One region of the Pontibacillus sp. ABV4_188 genome, then DNA from elsewhere that is predicted to be linked to it. Evidence: riboswitches for the same ligand, from Rfam matches in the RefSeq annotation. Region 1 holds a riboswitch; each other region holds the start of a gene.

Region 1 (5,000 bases):
AGTTTTAAGAATTTTTTCATCGTGTAACTCCCCTTTTATCGTTTGTCTAATTTGTTTGATATAAAGTCTCCAACGAATTGGAATATGAAAACAATAATGACGATTAAAATTGTGGCTAAGAATACGACATCAAAGTCCCAGCGTTGGAACCCTTTAAGATAGGCCAGATCACCAAGACCCCCGGCTCCTATGACACCTGCCATAGCTGAGTAGCTAATTAAGTTAATAGAAGTAACCGTAATACCTGAAACTAAAGCTGGCATCGATTCTGGAAGTAAGACTTTAAAGATAATGGTAGAGGTCTTAGCTCCCATAGACTTAGCCGCTTCTATTACACCTTTATCTACTTCTTTAAGAGCAATTTCAACGAGACGACCATAAAATGGTGCCGCTCCAATAATTAAAGCAGGAAGTGCCGCATTAGGTCCCCTTATTGTCCCAATCAGAAATTCTGTGAACGGGAATAAGAGTAAAATTAAAATAATAAACGGAATGGCCCTGAACACGTTCACTATCGTTGCCACTATAAAATTCAATGGTTTGTTAGCCCATATATTTTGCTTTGATGTTAAATAAAGTAATAAACCTAGCAACAATCCTAAAATGAATGTTCCGATTACAGAAAGAGCCGTCATGTACAACGTTTCTTCCGTAGCCGTTACCAGGTCCTCTACATTTGCGTTTGGAAACAACTTATGAAACATGATGATTCACCTCTACTTGCACGGACGTTTCGGAAATATATTGGATTGCCTTATTGATATCTTCTTCTGCCCCATCCATATGAACATAGAGCGTTCCATAAGCTCCTTTACTGGTTTGAGTAATCTTCCCTTGTAAAATGTTAAAGCTAACAGAAGGAAATTCTCTCGATACCTCACTAATTAAAGCTTGGTTTGTTTTCTCACCAACAAAGTGTAAACGAACAACTTGTCCAGTTTGATACTGAGCTATGATGGTCTCCACTGCTTCATCTTGGTCTTGGTCTCCCATGATTTGTTCTACAAATCGTTTCGTTACTTTCTCTTTCGGATGAAGAAAGACATCTAATACATCGCCTTCTTCTACAACTTTACCTTCTTCCATCACCGCTACCCGATGAGAGATTTTACGAATAACGTGCATTTCATGAGTGATTAAGATGATCGTTAAATCTAACTTTTCATTAATATCAACTAACAAGTCTAAAATCTGATCGGTTGTTTCAGGGTCGAGGGCAGACGTTGCTTCATCACACAGCAGAACTTTTGGTCTGTTAGCAAGGGCTCTTGCTATACCTACCCGTTGCTTTTGTCCACCACTTAGTTGGGATGGATATGCATCTTCCCTGCCAGCTAGCCCGACTAACTTAATCAGTTCATCAACTCGTTCTTGTCTTTCCTTTTTTGGAGTTCCTGCAATTTCTAAAGGAAACGCAATGTTTTCTCGTACTGTACGAGACCAAAGGAGGTTAAAATGCTGAAATACCATCCCAATCTCTTGTCTAGCCTTGCGGAGACTCCCTGCTTTTAAACTTGCTATATCTTCACCATCTATGACGATTTCACCGCTAGTAGGATCCTCTAATCGGTTAAGCAGTCGAATAAATGTACTTTTACCAGCACCGCTATACCCGATCACTCCATAGATTTCTCCTTTTTCAATGTTCAAATTAACATCATCAACCGCTTGAACTTGTGTGGTCCCAGATTGGAATATTTTCTGTAGATTCTTGATTGAAATCACGGTTGTTCCTCCTTTTCAAATACAAAAAAGTTTCAGGAACTTTTCTATAAGCTCCCTAAACAAAAAAACCTTACTATCCCACAAGAGGACAGAAAGGTTTATATAAACCGATTCGTCCTCTCATCTGTCTAAGCCATGCTTAGCAGGATTTGGCACCTTTCAAACATAGTTTGATGGTTGCCGGGCTTCAAAGGGCCAGTCCCTCCACCTCTCGTGATAAGAGTAAAATCCTTTATTCAATTAACGCTTTAACTCTTTTAAGTCTAGAAAGAATTCTAGCACGCGCTTCAACATTCAGTCAATATAAAACTTTCACTCAATTCTTTCATCTAAAAGATTCTATAAGCAAATTACTATTAAGGAGCTCTTCGTCAATAAAAAAACGTTTCCCAAAGAGAGGGAAACGTTTGTACGCACGCTCTCTTATCATTCAAGGCTCACGCCTTGCAGGAATTAGCACCGTTCCTATAAAGGATGGTTGCTGGGTTTCAAAGGGCCAGTCCCTCCACCTCTCCAGATAAGATCTGAAATCGATTTTAAGTTAAATTATATGTTAGCATGGTGATATTAAAGTAGTCAATTCAAATTAATTAAGGAGGCAACGGACATGCAAGCACCTCACTTTAAGCTCCCTGCAATAGATGGCACCCATTATGATTTGGAACAAGACCTTGGAAAAATCATCGTACTAACCTTTTGGGCTTCTTGGTGTCCCGACTGTTCAAGAGATCTTCCGAAGAAAGAGCAATTCTTTCAATCCTTAAATCGTGAAGACCTCAAAATGTTAACGATCAACGTAGCCGGAAGAGAAGGAAACACAGAAGAAGGCGTGGCATTTGCCCACAAATTCCTATCTCAACCTACCCTAGTAGATCGAGGTACTGAGGTATTTGACCTTTACGGAGCTACAAGATTACCAACAACAGTGGTCATCAACAAACAGGGCCAGATTGAAGCCACATTCGGAGACGAAGCTGATGTAATGGAAATTATGAAAACAATTGGTACGTTAATATAAATAGCAATAGCTTGAACAAGGGCTCTTTTTTGTGTAGTCCTTGCTTGACCAGTCAAAGTTCGATCTTTTCTCTACATTGAATGACATGATTCACTAAATTATTTCTCGGGAAATCTTCATTCGTCATCATTCTCATGCAGAAATAAAGGCTGTCCTACTATAGGACAGCCTTTATTTATTGATATTGATTCACTTTTTCATAGAGATAAGGTACTGATTGAAATGCATAAATCTTTTCAAGAATCATACCTTTTTGGACGATTAAAAGACATGGAACACTCTCTATTTCATATTGGTTCATAAAATCAGGGTGAATTGCTGCATTCAACTCTCTAAACTCAGTTCCTTTTACTGCCTCTTCTAATGTCTCAAGCATCCTTCTAGCCAAATGACACGTCCCACAAAAAGGACTATGAATAAAAAGAAAATCAACATGGTTTTCACTCTTATTTAGCTGCTCTAAAGGCCTGTTGGTTAAAGTTTGCAAAGAATACCACCTAACTATGTTAAGAAGATCGGATCAACCGATATGCTTCTGCTCACCAAAGCTTGGGCTAACTCAGGCTCAGGCGTCGCAGCCACTTCTCTAAACGAACGATCTATATAAATATGCTCAGCGTGGGGAAGTTCGAATGATAGTTGCTTCCGTAACTTATGGCCTGAATGATCTTCATCCACTAATATAAATACATCTTTATGATCCAGATCATAATCAAGAATGAGCTGTTCCAGCCGTTCTACGCCTAGCGTCCCATTTGTGCATATGATCTCAACATCCTCGTTAATCACTTTTTGGATTTGTTGTTTATCAGTTTTCCCCTCTACGATAATCACTTTTTCAAGTGCACTGATTTCGTTCATCGCAACCACCTGTCTTTTTTCCAACGTAAGTGTTTCTTATTACTATATGTGATTCGGTCCGAGAATTCTCACTTTATAATAAAATTAATAATAAATAGGCCACAATCTGATATAAAATACTTTTTCTATTTGAAAAGGGGGATAAATTTGTATAAAGAAATGGCAGTGGAACCCCACTGCCATCACCCTTAACACCAACCATTTTCATCATCGCAATCTACATACTTATCAACTCGTGAAGGATCACTTGTCCCTCTCCAAGACTGATTCTGTTGTACTTGCTTAGTGGTGTTTGTAACCTTCATACCCGTTCTTGATGCAGAACGGCTTCTCGCTGAGGAAGACTGTTTTTTCTCCATCTTAGTTCACCCCTTACACATAAGGTGTCCTAGGATAGACCAGAGTATGATACCAATATTAGTCTTCAGCGATCATTTCTTGATATTTGTCAGCAGTCATCAATTTCTCAATTTCAGATTGATCAGATGGTTCTACAATGATCATCCATGCTTTTTCATATGGAGCTTCGTTAACAAATTCTGGGCTGTCATCAAGCTCATCGTTGATTCCAACAACTTTACCAGAGATCGGTGCGTAAAGTTCAGAAACGGTCTTAACAGATTCAACGCTACCAAAAGGCTCATCTGTTTCAATTGTATCTCCTACTTCAGGTAGTTCTACGAATACGATATCGCCTAGCTCTGATTGTGCGTGATCCGTAATACCGATCCGTACTTTGTCTCCTTCTACTTTCACCCATTCGTGTTCTTCTGAATAATACAATTCTTTTGGTACGCTCATTCATAACCCTCCATTTATACTTTTACATTCTTAATGTATTAAACACGGCTCAAAGAGCCAAATGTTTTGATTATCAGTGATCTACTTCCAAGTATTTTCAAACGTTTCCTCTTTAAACCCAACTGTTACTTGATTTCCATCTGTTACAATTGGACGCTTAATTAACATACCATCAGAAGCTAACCAAGATCTCATCTCAGCTTCACTCGCGTCTTGAAGCTTGTCCTTCATGCCGAGTTCACGATATTTCTTGCCACTCGTATTGAAAAACTTCTTTGGTAGTAAACCACTCTGTTCGATTAACGTTTTCAATTGCTCTTCAGATGGCGGATGTTCAACAATATGTACTGTTTCGTAAGAGATGTCTTGATCATCCAACCATTTCTTTGCTTTTTTACACGTACCACATTGTGGGTACCAGTAAACCGTTAACGCCATAGAAGGACCTCCTTTTCTGTAATATGTGCCCTTATTTTATCATATTTTACTGCAGCTTCCTAATTATTAGACACACAAATATGATGTGATTGTTAAGCATATCCCATAACAAAACCCTCCCCTAAGTTCGTATATAGGAGAGGGTTTTAATGATTTA
Region 2 (5,000 bases), 1.3 Mb from region 1:
GAAACATCTCCAAGAGGTGTCGAGGTGCGCCAATCGAACGTATGCACGAACCATTTCGAAATTATGAAACAGGAGAACCGGAATTACTTAAAAGATTCTGAGCGTCGTATAGATGTGATCAATGAGGAGAAAGGGAAGCTCTCTAGTGGGTACGAGGCGTTTCGACTTATGAATGATTCTGATCGAGGTGTCTTCTCAAAGCAGTATCGGAACTGGGCAGGAACGATTCATACCTCCGCCTACTTCCCGAAGAGTCTTACAGCCTGGATGGCCCTTGGCGGTGACAGAGAACCTGTCGAATTTGACTTTGCTGACTGGTTGCAAGGAAATGACCTGGACATCTCCCGCATCTATGGCGAAGTCGACACTGACTTGCCATTTGTCCATATGGACGAAAACGCACGCTAATAAAGAAGGGCCACCTAAAAAGGTGGCCCTTGTTTATGCAATATTAAGGTAGGGGTGGTCCTCTACCATATTGGGGATAGGGCTTGCTGTGGGACAACTCGCTTTCCTGCGGGGAGCTGGTAAGCCTCCTCCTTCGCTGACGCTCCGTCCGGGGTCTTACCTAGGCTCCTCACCCCGCGGGAGTCTCGTCGTCCCACAGCAAGCCCTGACGTGAGTTGGATGAACGGACCGCTTATTACAGGTGATCTTAAGCCCCTCTCCTCCCATATATGGCAAGTTTCCGTCTCTCCTTTTTTGGTGAAGGTGGGCCTGGAAATTGCGAGACTCCTGCGGGAGAGAGAGCTAGACGAGATCCCGCAGAGAGCGAAGCGAACGAGGAAGCTCGACAGCTCGCCCGCGGAAAGCGAGTGATTTCCAGGCCCACCTTATGCTCTACTAAAGCCGACGGAAACGTTCCTCAAACAATTGCGGATGCATTAAGCGTCTGAGCGGTGGGCGATTACTTCTACTTCGACTTTAACGTCTTTGGGCAGACGACTGACTTCAATGGCAGCTCGTGCTGGGTAAGGTTCTTGAAGGAAGCTGGCATAGATTTCATTTACCGTTTGGAAGTCTTCCATAGAAGCAAGATAAATATTCGCTTTAGCAATATGCGCGTAGTTAAGGCCTGCTTCTTCTAGGATCGCTCCAACGTTCTTCATCACTTGTGTCGTTTGTTCGCTCACATCGTCTGAAACAATTTCCATCGTGCTAGGGTTTAGTGGGATTTGTCCCGATACGAATACGATCTGTCCAAGGTCAATTGCCTGAGAGTAAGGGCCGATTGCTTCTGGTGCGTTGTTTGTTGAAATTGCTTTAACCATTTTGAAAAAACTCCTTTACTATTTAATGGGACATTATGTAAGGGAGTCCGCCCTATAATGAAGACCTCATTATTCATAAAAAGTCTAATGGTCATGCATAAAAGCGATGTCCACTTTATATAATGAGGATACAAAAGTTGATAAAAGCTTGCGTAGCAAGTAAGCCTATCATATCATATATTATCAGAAAATTTTAACGATCGAAAAAAATAGGTGCTTACCACTTTACTTCGCTAATGAGATCATGTATGATTTGGGATAACATAAAATTCAAATAGCGATAAACTTCTTATCCAGAGAGGCGGAGGGACTGGCCCTTTGATGCCCGGCAACCATCCAGTCGATGTATACAATCGACGAGAACGGTGCCAATTCCTGCAGGAACAATATGTTCTTGGAAGATGAGAGGATCGTACGGATATACACTTACGAGCCCTTTCTTGGATAAAAGAGAGGGCTCTTCTATATGTAAGAGGCCGTGATCGTACTCTCGAAGAAAGAAGTGTCGTTTTAAGAAAGGAAGAGATGAGAATGGCAACAGCAGTATTTGCAGCAGGATGTTTTTGGGGAGTAGAGGCTTATTTTGAACGAATTAAAGGTGTGAAAGCGACGCGCGTTGGGTTCATGGGAGGCACGGTTGCAAACCCTTCTTACCAACAAGTGAAAGCAGGGGGAACGGGTCATGCGGAAGCAACGAAAGTTGAATTTGATCCAAGCGTGATTTCCTATAGTGAACTTGTAGACCATTTCTTTGAATGTCACAATCCTACTCAACGTAATCGTCAAGGTGAAGACGTTGGTTCTCAGTATCGTTCCGTTATCTTTGCCACAGAAGACCAACAAGCGATTGCAGTTGATAAGATCACGGAATGGAACAACAAAGGCATCTTCAAGAGTGAGATTGTTACAGAAGTTAATGAAGTTACAGACTTCTACGATGCTGAAGAGTACCATCAGAAGTATCTTCAGAAGAATGGCTCTGTTTCTTGCGGAATTGGCTAAGACAGCCTGACTTGTATTTATTGAAAACATATGATACTTTAATTTTAATGCCACCTCGTAATCGATACGACTGCGGGAACTTAACCATCCGTTTGAGGTGGCAGGTTACATACTCATTCAAAAAGGCGATACAAAGCGTTATTCATAACGTTTCGTATCGCTTTTTTCTTTGTCTAGCTTAATTTTTGTTAAAGCTAGGATAATAAAGCATGTAGCTGCAACTGCATAACAAATCAGCGTAAACCATGTGGTATTTTCAAAATACCCAATGATCGCAAATGTAAGTCCAACTATAAATAGAAAAGTAGTCTTCACTTGCTCACCTTCCTTTAACTTGTTCTTTTAGCATCTATTCTTAGACGGTGTCGTTTGTACTTAGGTTTCCTTTTATGTAAGGTATATATAAATAGGCGTCGTCGTATTCCATGAACTGACTTGAACGGAAGAAGAGGGAGTTATTCCAGGTAAGGAAAAGGTGTTAGAAATAACAACTCCGCTATAGTCAGGCAGTGTTATTGAAAGTTCTCTCATAGCTTTGGTATATAGGTAACAATAAATAAGGTCGAATTGATCAGGGGAAACGGTAAGGAAATCTTTTTTAATGACAACTACATTAGAGACCCCTCTAACACGAACCATTCCTTTCATATAAATGAATGGGATGAAGGATGTTTCATAGGCGTACACTTTAGCACTTTTAAATTCTTTTGCAAAAGCAAAAGCCATTGTTCCCCATCCAGCTCCAAAATCAGCAATTGTAGAAGGATCGTATGGTTTTGCTTGTCTTATAACTTCTTGCTTCACGCTTAGTTGGGTAGGGGTTGGGGTGATTCCGTTGGTTATGGAGCTAATCATTAATGATACAAAAATAAATGTAACAATAGCTAATAGGATAAGGGTTACTGTATTAGAGATCATAGAAGAGGAATTCCTTTCTAACTATATCATAATTTGTGTTCTACAAAATTTGCCATATTCTCTTAATTGTACGCTCTAAGCTGTCGATAAAAAGAAAAAGACATCTTCTGGAGGTACAGTATTTATGAATGTTACGGAAATGCGTTTACAAGATGTAAAAAAGAAAAATGTGTTGATGACCTCGACATATAGTGTAGCTATGTTGTCAGCGCTATCCTTATCTTTACAAGATGGGGCTCTTTTTCGCTCGTCGATTTATGGAACGGAGTTGGCATTGTTTTGGATTTTGCTCTTTGTTCTTCAACGTGTCTTACATAAACCAAGAATCTTTTCTTACGTGGCAGTGAGTATGCCGATCATTGGTTACGGATTATTAATCTATGTAGAAGGTGGTTCTCTTTCAGGTGACTTAATTTTACTGTTTATTGCTGTCTTCTCGGCCGTTCAATTGGATCGTAAAACGTTCGCGTTTGGGTATATCTTTGGATTAGCTACTTTAATTGCTAGTCATTCTTGGCCTAACCCAGAACAAGCTGATTTGATGAGTACAATCTTCCCGTCTATAACCTTAATCTATGTGTTAATGGGAGTCATATTAGGTGTGATGACCTATTTGGCCGAGCGGACATTTAAGAAACTTGAAACCATTCTTGATACCACTGAACAGGAGCGTGAGGCTCAAGCTAAACAGAAGGAAAAACTTGAGAAGGAGGCTACACTCATTGCGGAGAACATTTCCCGTGTTAATGATCAAGTGCAGATAAACGTTCAGGCACAAGGGGAAATGAAAACTGCCGTTCAAGAGGTGTCAGCTGGTGGTCAAAGTCAAAGCGAGCAAATTGCAGATATCTCAGAACATGCTCAGAGTACCATGACAACGATCACTCATATGAAAGAGTCACTAACCGTTCTTCAATCAGAAACGAATCAAGCGACTGAAGAGATTAATGGAGGCCAACAACGAATTTCCCATCTTGAAATGGAAATGAATGATCTAAGAAAAGTTATTCGCATGCTCAATGATACATTTAGTATTTTAACAGGGAAAATAAAAGAAACGAATCAATTTACTGAAGATATCCAGCAGATTACAGAACAGACGAACCTGCTTGCTCTTAATGCTTCGATTGAAGCAGCACGAGCTGGTGAAGCAGGGAAAGGTTTTTCAGTAGTAGCTGAAGAAATTCGGAAGTTAGCAGAGGTGACAGGGCAGTCAGCTAAGAAGATTACTACTAATCTCGGGGAGTTAAATGATAGCAATGCAGAAGCATTAAGTCAGATGAACACAGGTAGTGAAAAGCTAGATGAAAGTGTAGAAACCATGAACGAGGTCATTTCTTCGTTTGAACGTATTCAATCATCCTTACGCAATGTCGAGGAGCGCACAGAGGAATGCAACACGATAAGCGGGGATGTTGAAGATCGATCTCGCCAGGTAGAAGCAGCTACAAGTGAACTAGCTGCTATAATTGAGCAAGCTTCAGCGAGCATGGAAGAAATGAGCGCAACGATAGAGAGCCTAAATGAAGATAGTGAGAAGATCGGTGCTTATATTAATGACACATCGACAAGTGCTAAGCAACTTATATCTCTATAAGGGGATATACCCCTATGAGCATATTGGGAGTATCGTCCCTTCTCTTGTGGTACACTACGAGTAATTGATTATAGGTTAGGTGGTGTACTTATGAAACACGTTCAAACAATGGAAGAAATTCATACAACGATTGGACAAGATGGATTGAATATCTTGTATATATCAAGGCCGGGGTGTTCCGTGTGCCATGCCCTCTTACCGCAAATTGACGA
Region 3 (5,000 bases), 130 kb from region 1:
TCTAATCCAAAAATAGGGTCTATTACGGTTTCGGTGGAGTTAAGCTCACCTTCAAGTGCAGCATGAATCATAGAGCGAGTATGACTAAGTTTCATACGATGGCCCTCTCCGTACGCTCCGCCGGTCCATCCTGTATTCACCAGGAAGACGTTCGAATTAAATTGATCTATTTTCTCCCCAAGCATTTCTGCATACGTTGAAGCATGTCTTGGAAGGAATGGAGAACCAAAGCACGTAGAGAACGTTGCTTCTGGACTGGTAACGCCACGTTCCGTTCCTGCTAGTTTGCTTGTGTAACCACTAAGGAAATGGTACATTGCCTGTTCTTTAGTAAGTTTACTAATCGGTGGCAAAACACCAAAAGCATCAGCTGTTAAGAAAATGATTGAATTGGGATGACCAGCGATACTAGGTTCAACGATATTGTGGATATTCTGAATTGGATAAGCTGCGCGTGTGTTTTCTGTTAGACTTGTATCCTCATAATCCGGTTCTCTTGTGCCGGGGTGCAAGATCACATTCTCAAGTACAGATCCAAATCGAATGGCTTTATAGATTTGAGGCTCGTTTTCCTCGGAAAGGTTAATGCACTTTGCATAACATCCACCTTCAATGTTGAAGACGCCGCGGTTAGACCAACCATGTTCATCATCCCCGATTAGTCGACGCTCTGGATCAGCAGACAGGGTAGTCTTCCCCGTACCAGAGAGTCCAAAGAATAAAGCTACGTCGCCTTCTTTCCCTACGTTAGCTGAACAATGCATTGGTAAAACATCACTCTCGGGTAGAAGATAGTTCATAACGGAAAAGATTGATTTCTTAATTTCACCAGCATATTCAGTTCCCCCGATCAGGATCACACGATGCTTAAACGACACCATAATAAAGGCTTCGGAACGTGTGCCATCTTGAGCGGGATCTGCTTTAAAGGAAGGAGCTGACACTATTGTGAATTCGCTTACATGTTCGGCCAATTCATCCTCAGTAGGGCGTATGAAAAGTTGGTGGGCGAACAAGTTATGCCAAGCAAATTCATTGATGACTTGAATGGGTAAACGGTAACGTTCATCTGCTCCTGCAAATCCGTTGAAAATAAATACTTCTTCTTTTTCTTTCAGAAAATCTACGACTTTATGATATAGGTTTTCAAAGATTGCTTCCGATATGGGTTGGTTCACCGATCCCCAATCAACTGTGTCCTTTGAAACCTCGTCTTTTACAATGAACTTATCTTGAGGGGATCGGCCGGTGTAACGTCCTGTTTCGGCTCTGATCGCTCCTGTAGCTGTGAGTGTCCCCTCGTTACGTTGAAGAACCTTTTCAACGAGTTCTCCCACACACAAATTGGTTGATACATTAGGTTGTGTAAGTAATTCTTTAATTATGGACGCTTGATTCACCGTATTCATGCTCAAGAACCTGCCTTTATTTAATATTTTTTGTCTTTGATAGTGTACATAATAAAATCAATCTTAATGACGTATCCGAGTTGAGATCTAACCTTTTCTGCTTTTATTTCTATACAGTCAGTTGAATAGGTTTAGACTCAATGTGTCATTAGTATAACACATTCATTTTATTAGTCCATACTATTTTATAATGAAATTACGGCAAAATTGTGACTGTTAAAATAAAAGAAAAGATGAAATACTTTCATTATTGTTAATTTTGAAATGGGGAGATGGAAAAATGCACAAGTGCTTTACTTCTATCATATATTACTTCGATCTCAACTCACCTTTTTCCTTGATTTAATGTTTCTTTCTAAAGACATTTGTGACCAGTAACCCCGTTCATCAATAAATTTAAGTGTTAGACATCGCATGATTACAATTAAGTGAAAAAAGTGGTTCCCTGACCATTCAATAAAGCGATGATAACGCTATATTCAGTTGACATATAAGGGTTAAAACGTTATGATAAGTCGCGAACGGAAACTATCTTATCCAGAGAAGGTGGAGGGACAGGCCCTATGAAACCCAGCAACCGTCATCCTTAAATGAAAAGGTGCTAACCTGATGCAAGGAAGATCTCCTTGAACGATAAGAGCGAATGGACCCTTTCCCTTTGCTCGTTATGGGAAGGGATTTTTTATACTTTCGAAAGGTTTCTAAACGCTTTCTAAGGTATTTTGAAAGTCATCGACATTTGCTAAGTGTAGCGAATTTCGACGTTTTCTCATGTATTTTTTTCATTCGTTTACAATATACGAAACTGTTCCAGGTGAATAGATCGGTGTAAATTCATTTATAAAAGAATTTACATAACTCTGGTTTACTTTTTTCTGAATAGATAGCTGGGTGATGAGTTCCGTCTCAAAGATAAGAGTATTTTAAAGGAGGAGTTTGAGGGAATGGCTGCAAACCGCCGCTTGTTTACATCAGAATCAGTTACAGGAGGGCACCCTGACAAAATCTGTGACCAAATTTCTGATGCCATATTAGATGAAATCTTAAAAAATGATCCGAACGCTCGTGTAGCATGTGAAACGACAGTTACAACAGGATTAGTTCTCGTTTCAGGAGAAATTTCAACAAATACGTACGTAGACATCCAATCAATCGTGCGTAATACAATTAAGGATATTGGCTATACACGTGCTAAATATGGCTTTGATGCAGAAACATGTGCAGTACTTACAGCAATTGATGAACAATCACCAGACATTGCAGCTGGAGTAAATGAAGCTCTTGAAGCACGAGAAGGTCAAATGACTGATAAGGAAATTGAGAATATTGGTGCAGGAGACCAGGGTCTAATGTTTGGTTATGCGAATAATGAAACGCCTGAACTTATGCCCCTTCCGATCTCTTTAGCTCACAAATTGGCGAAACGTTTATCTGACGTGCGCAACGATGAAACAGTTCCTTACCTACGCCCTGATGGTAAAACCCAGGTTACTGTAGAGTATGATGAACAAGACCGTCCTGTTCGTATTGACACAATTGTCATCTCCACGCAGCATCACCCAGAAATAACGCTAGAGCAAATTCAAAAGGATCTTAAAGAGCAAGTTATTGCTCCAATTGTTCCTGCAGAGCTGCTTGATGAACAAACAAAATACTTCATTAATCCAACAGGTCGTTTTGTAATCGGTGGACCTCAAGGGGATGCTGGTTTAACAGGCCGTAAAATTATTGTAGATACGTACGGAGGATATGCACGTCACGGCGGGGGAGCTTTCAGTGGTAAAGACGCTACTAAAGTTGACCGTTCCGCCGCTTATGCAGCTCGTTATGTTGCTAAAAACATTGTAGCTGCTGGATTAGCAGATTCTTGTGAAGTTCAATTAGCCTATGCCATTGGCGTGGCGCAACCTGTGTCAATTTCAATCAATACATTTGGTACAGGGAAAGTCTCAGAAGAGGCGTTAGTTGAAGCTGTACGTGAGAAATTTGACCTTCGTCCAGCTGGTATTATTAAAATGCTAGATCTTCGTCGCCCAATCTACCGTGACACTGCGGCATACGGTCACTTTGGCCGCACGGACGTTAAGTTCCCATGGGAGCAAACAGATAAAGCAGAAGAATTAAAGCAACTAGCAAACTTATAAGTATAGGTGGGAGCATGGATTTGCATAGCAATTCTGTGCTCTTTTTTGTTTCGCTGGCATTTTTTTAATTGAATTGTAATCGTTGCCCTCCCTTATGTGAAAACATGATAAACTATTATAGTCTGTCAAAATCATGTTTTTTTGACTCAGACGTTACCGACTTTAAATTCACGGGTAAAACGAATATCTGTGAAGTATAAAAACAATTTAAAGAGAACCTGTTCGACACCTTAAGGGTACCGTGGGTCTCTGCCAATTACACCCATTTTGTGATAAACTGAAATAGCAAAGTGAGAATGAAAGTGAGGATCTTCGTATGTGCGGTTTTATTGGTGTTATTCGAGATGTTCCATCTCCAGTAGATGAAGAACAGAAGCAGTCTTTTAAGCGAAGAAACGATATTATCACTCATCGTGGCCCTGATGATGAAGGGTATTATCATGATGATTACATATCTTTTGGCTTTCGCCGTTTAAGTATAATTGATATCGAAAGTGGCCATCAGCCTCTTAGCTATGATGATGAAAAGATTTGGATGGTGTTTAACGGAGAAATTTACAATTATGTGGAACTACGTGAAGACCTTCAAAAACAAGGATATACATTTGAGACAGAATCAGATACAGAGGTTATCGCGGCCTTATTCAAGGACAAACAGGAAGAAGCGTTCTCTTATCTTCGCGGTATGTTCGCGATCTTAATTTGGGATAAAGAAGAGCAAACATTTTACGGAGCTCGGGATCCGTTCGGCATTAAGCCATTATTCTATAGTGAACAACATAATGGCACATATTTTGCGTCAGAGAAGAAGAGTATTACGTTGCTTCAGGAGAATGAACTAGTTAATACAGAAGCTCTGCAACATTATTTAAGCTATCAATATGTTCCGGAACCTCTTACCCTAACAGATGGGATTTCTAAGGTAGAACCTGGCCATTATTTCGTTAAGAAGCCAGGGAAAGCCATTAAGTTCACTCGTTATTGGCATGCAACTTTCACACAAGTGGCTGGTAGTGAAAGTGACTGGATTAAACGTATTCAAGATGTCATGTATGATTCTGTGAACAAACACATGCGTAGTGATGTACCGGTTGGGTCTTTCCTTTCTGGAGGAATCGATTCGTCCATTATCGTTGCTATGGCACGTGAGTTTAATCCCAACTTGAAAACATTCTCAGTTGGTTTCGAACGTGATGGATTTTCTGAAGTAGACGTAGCGAAAGAAACGGCAGAGAAACTTGGGGTTGAGAATCACTCTTATATCATTACTCCTGAAGAGTATGTCCAGAAGCTTCCGAAAATTATGTGGCACATGGATGACCCTTTAGCAGATCCCGCTTGTGTACCACTTTATTTTGTAGCGCGTGAAGCACGTAAACACGTTACGGTTGTGCTATCGGGAGAAGGTTCTGATGAATTGTTTGGTGGTTACAATATTTATCGTGAA

Evidence for each region. A riboswitch is a leader RNA that binds a small molecule or an ion and turns the genes downstream of it on or off. The one in region 1 is predicted to bind S-adenosylmethionine.
Region 2: it holds a riboswitch for S-adenosylmethionine, as region 1 does, so the genes downstream of both, msrA (peptide-methionine (S)-S-oxide reductase MsrA) here and ACYX4O_RS16665 (methionine ABC transporter ATP-binding protein) in region 1, are expected to answer to the same signal.
Region 3: it holds a riboswitch for S-adenosylmethionine, as region 1 does, so the genes downstream of both, metK (methionine adenosyltransferase) here and ACYX4O_RS16665 (methionine ABC transporter ATP-binding protein) in region 1, are expected to answer to the same signal.

The regions. Positions count from the first base shown of each region.
Region 1 is NZ_CM149975.1:3,250,935-3,255,934, forward strand. It holds gene ACYX4O_RS16655 (MetQ/NlpA family ABC transporter substrate-binding protein) at 1-20, opposite strand, end outside; gene ACYX4O_RS16660 (methionine ABC transporter permease) at 36-704, opposite strand; gene ACYX4O_RS16665 (methionine ABC transporter ATP-binding protein) at 694-1,725, opposite strand; SAM riboswitch class I at 1,843-1,948, opposite strand; SAM riboswitch class I at 2,146-2,249, opposite strand; gene ACYX4O_RS16670 (TlpA family protein disulfide reductase) at 2,333-2,743, shown strand; gene ACYX4O_RS16675 (thioredoxin family protein) at 2,919-3,248, opposite strand; gene ACYX4O_RS16680 (ribonuclease M5) at 3,245-3,604, opposite strand; gene ACYX4O_RS16685 (hypothetical protein) at 3,793-3,963, opposite strand; gene gcvH (glycine cleavage system protein GcvH) at 4,022-4,405, opposite strand; gene ACYX4O_RS16695 (arsenate reductase family protein) at 4,487-4,843, opposite strand.
Region 2 is NZ_CM149975.1:424,475-429,474, forward strand. It holds gene ACYX4O_RS02260 (C45 family autoproteolytic acyltransferase/hydolase) at 1-408, shown strand, start outside; gene ACYX4O_RS02265 (RidA family protein) at 885-1,271, opposite strand; SAM riboswitch class I at 1,558-1,679, shown strand; gene msrA (peptide-methionine (S)-S-oxide reductase MsrA) at 1,803-2,273, shown strand; gene ACYX4O_RS02275 (hypothetical protein) at 2,412-2,588, opposite strand; gene ACYX4O_RS02280 (hypothetical protein) at 2,661-3,191, opposite strand; gene ACYX4O_RS02285 (methyl-accepting chemotaxis protein) at 3,316-4,788, shown strand; gene ACYX4O_RS02290 (thioredoxin family protein) at 4,879-5,000, shown strand, end outside.
Region 3 is NZ_CM149975.1:3,116,896-3,121,895, reverse strand. It holds gene pckA (phosphoenolpyruvate carboxykinase (ATP)) at 1-1,409, opposite strand, end outside; SAM riboswitch class I at 1,940-2,049, shown strand; gene metK (methionine adenosyltransferase) at 2,354-3,553, shown strand; gene asnB (asparagine synthase (glutamine-hydrolyzing)) at 3,870-5,000, shown strand, end outside.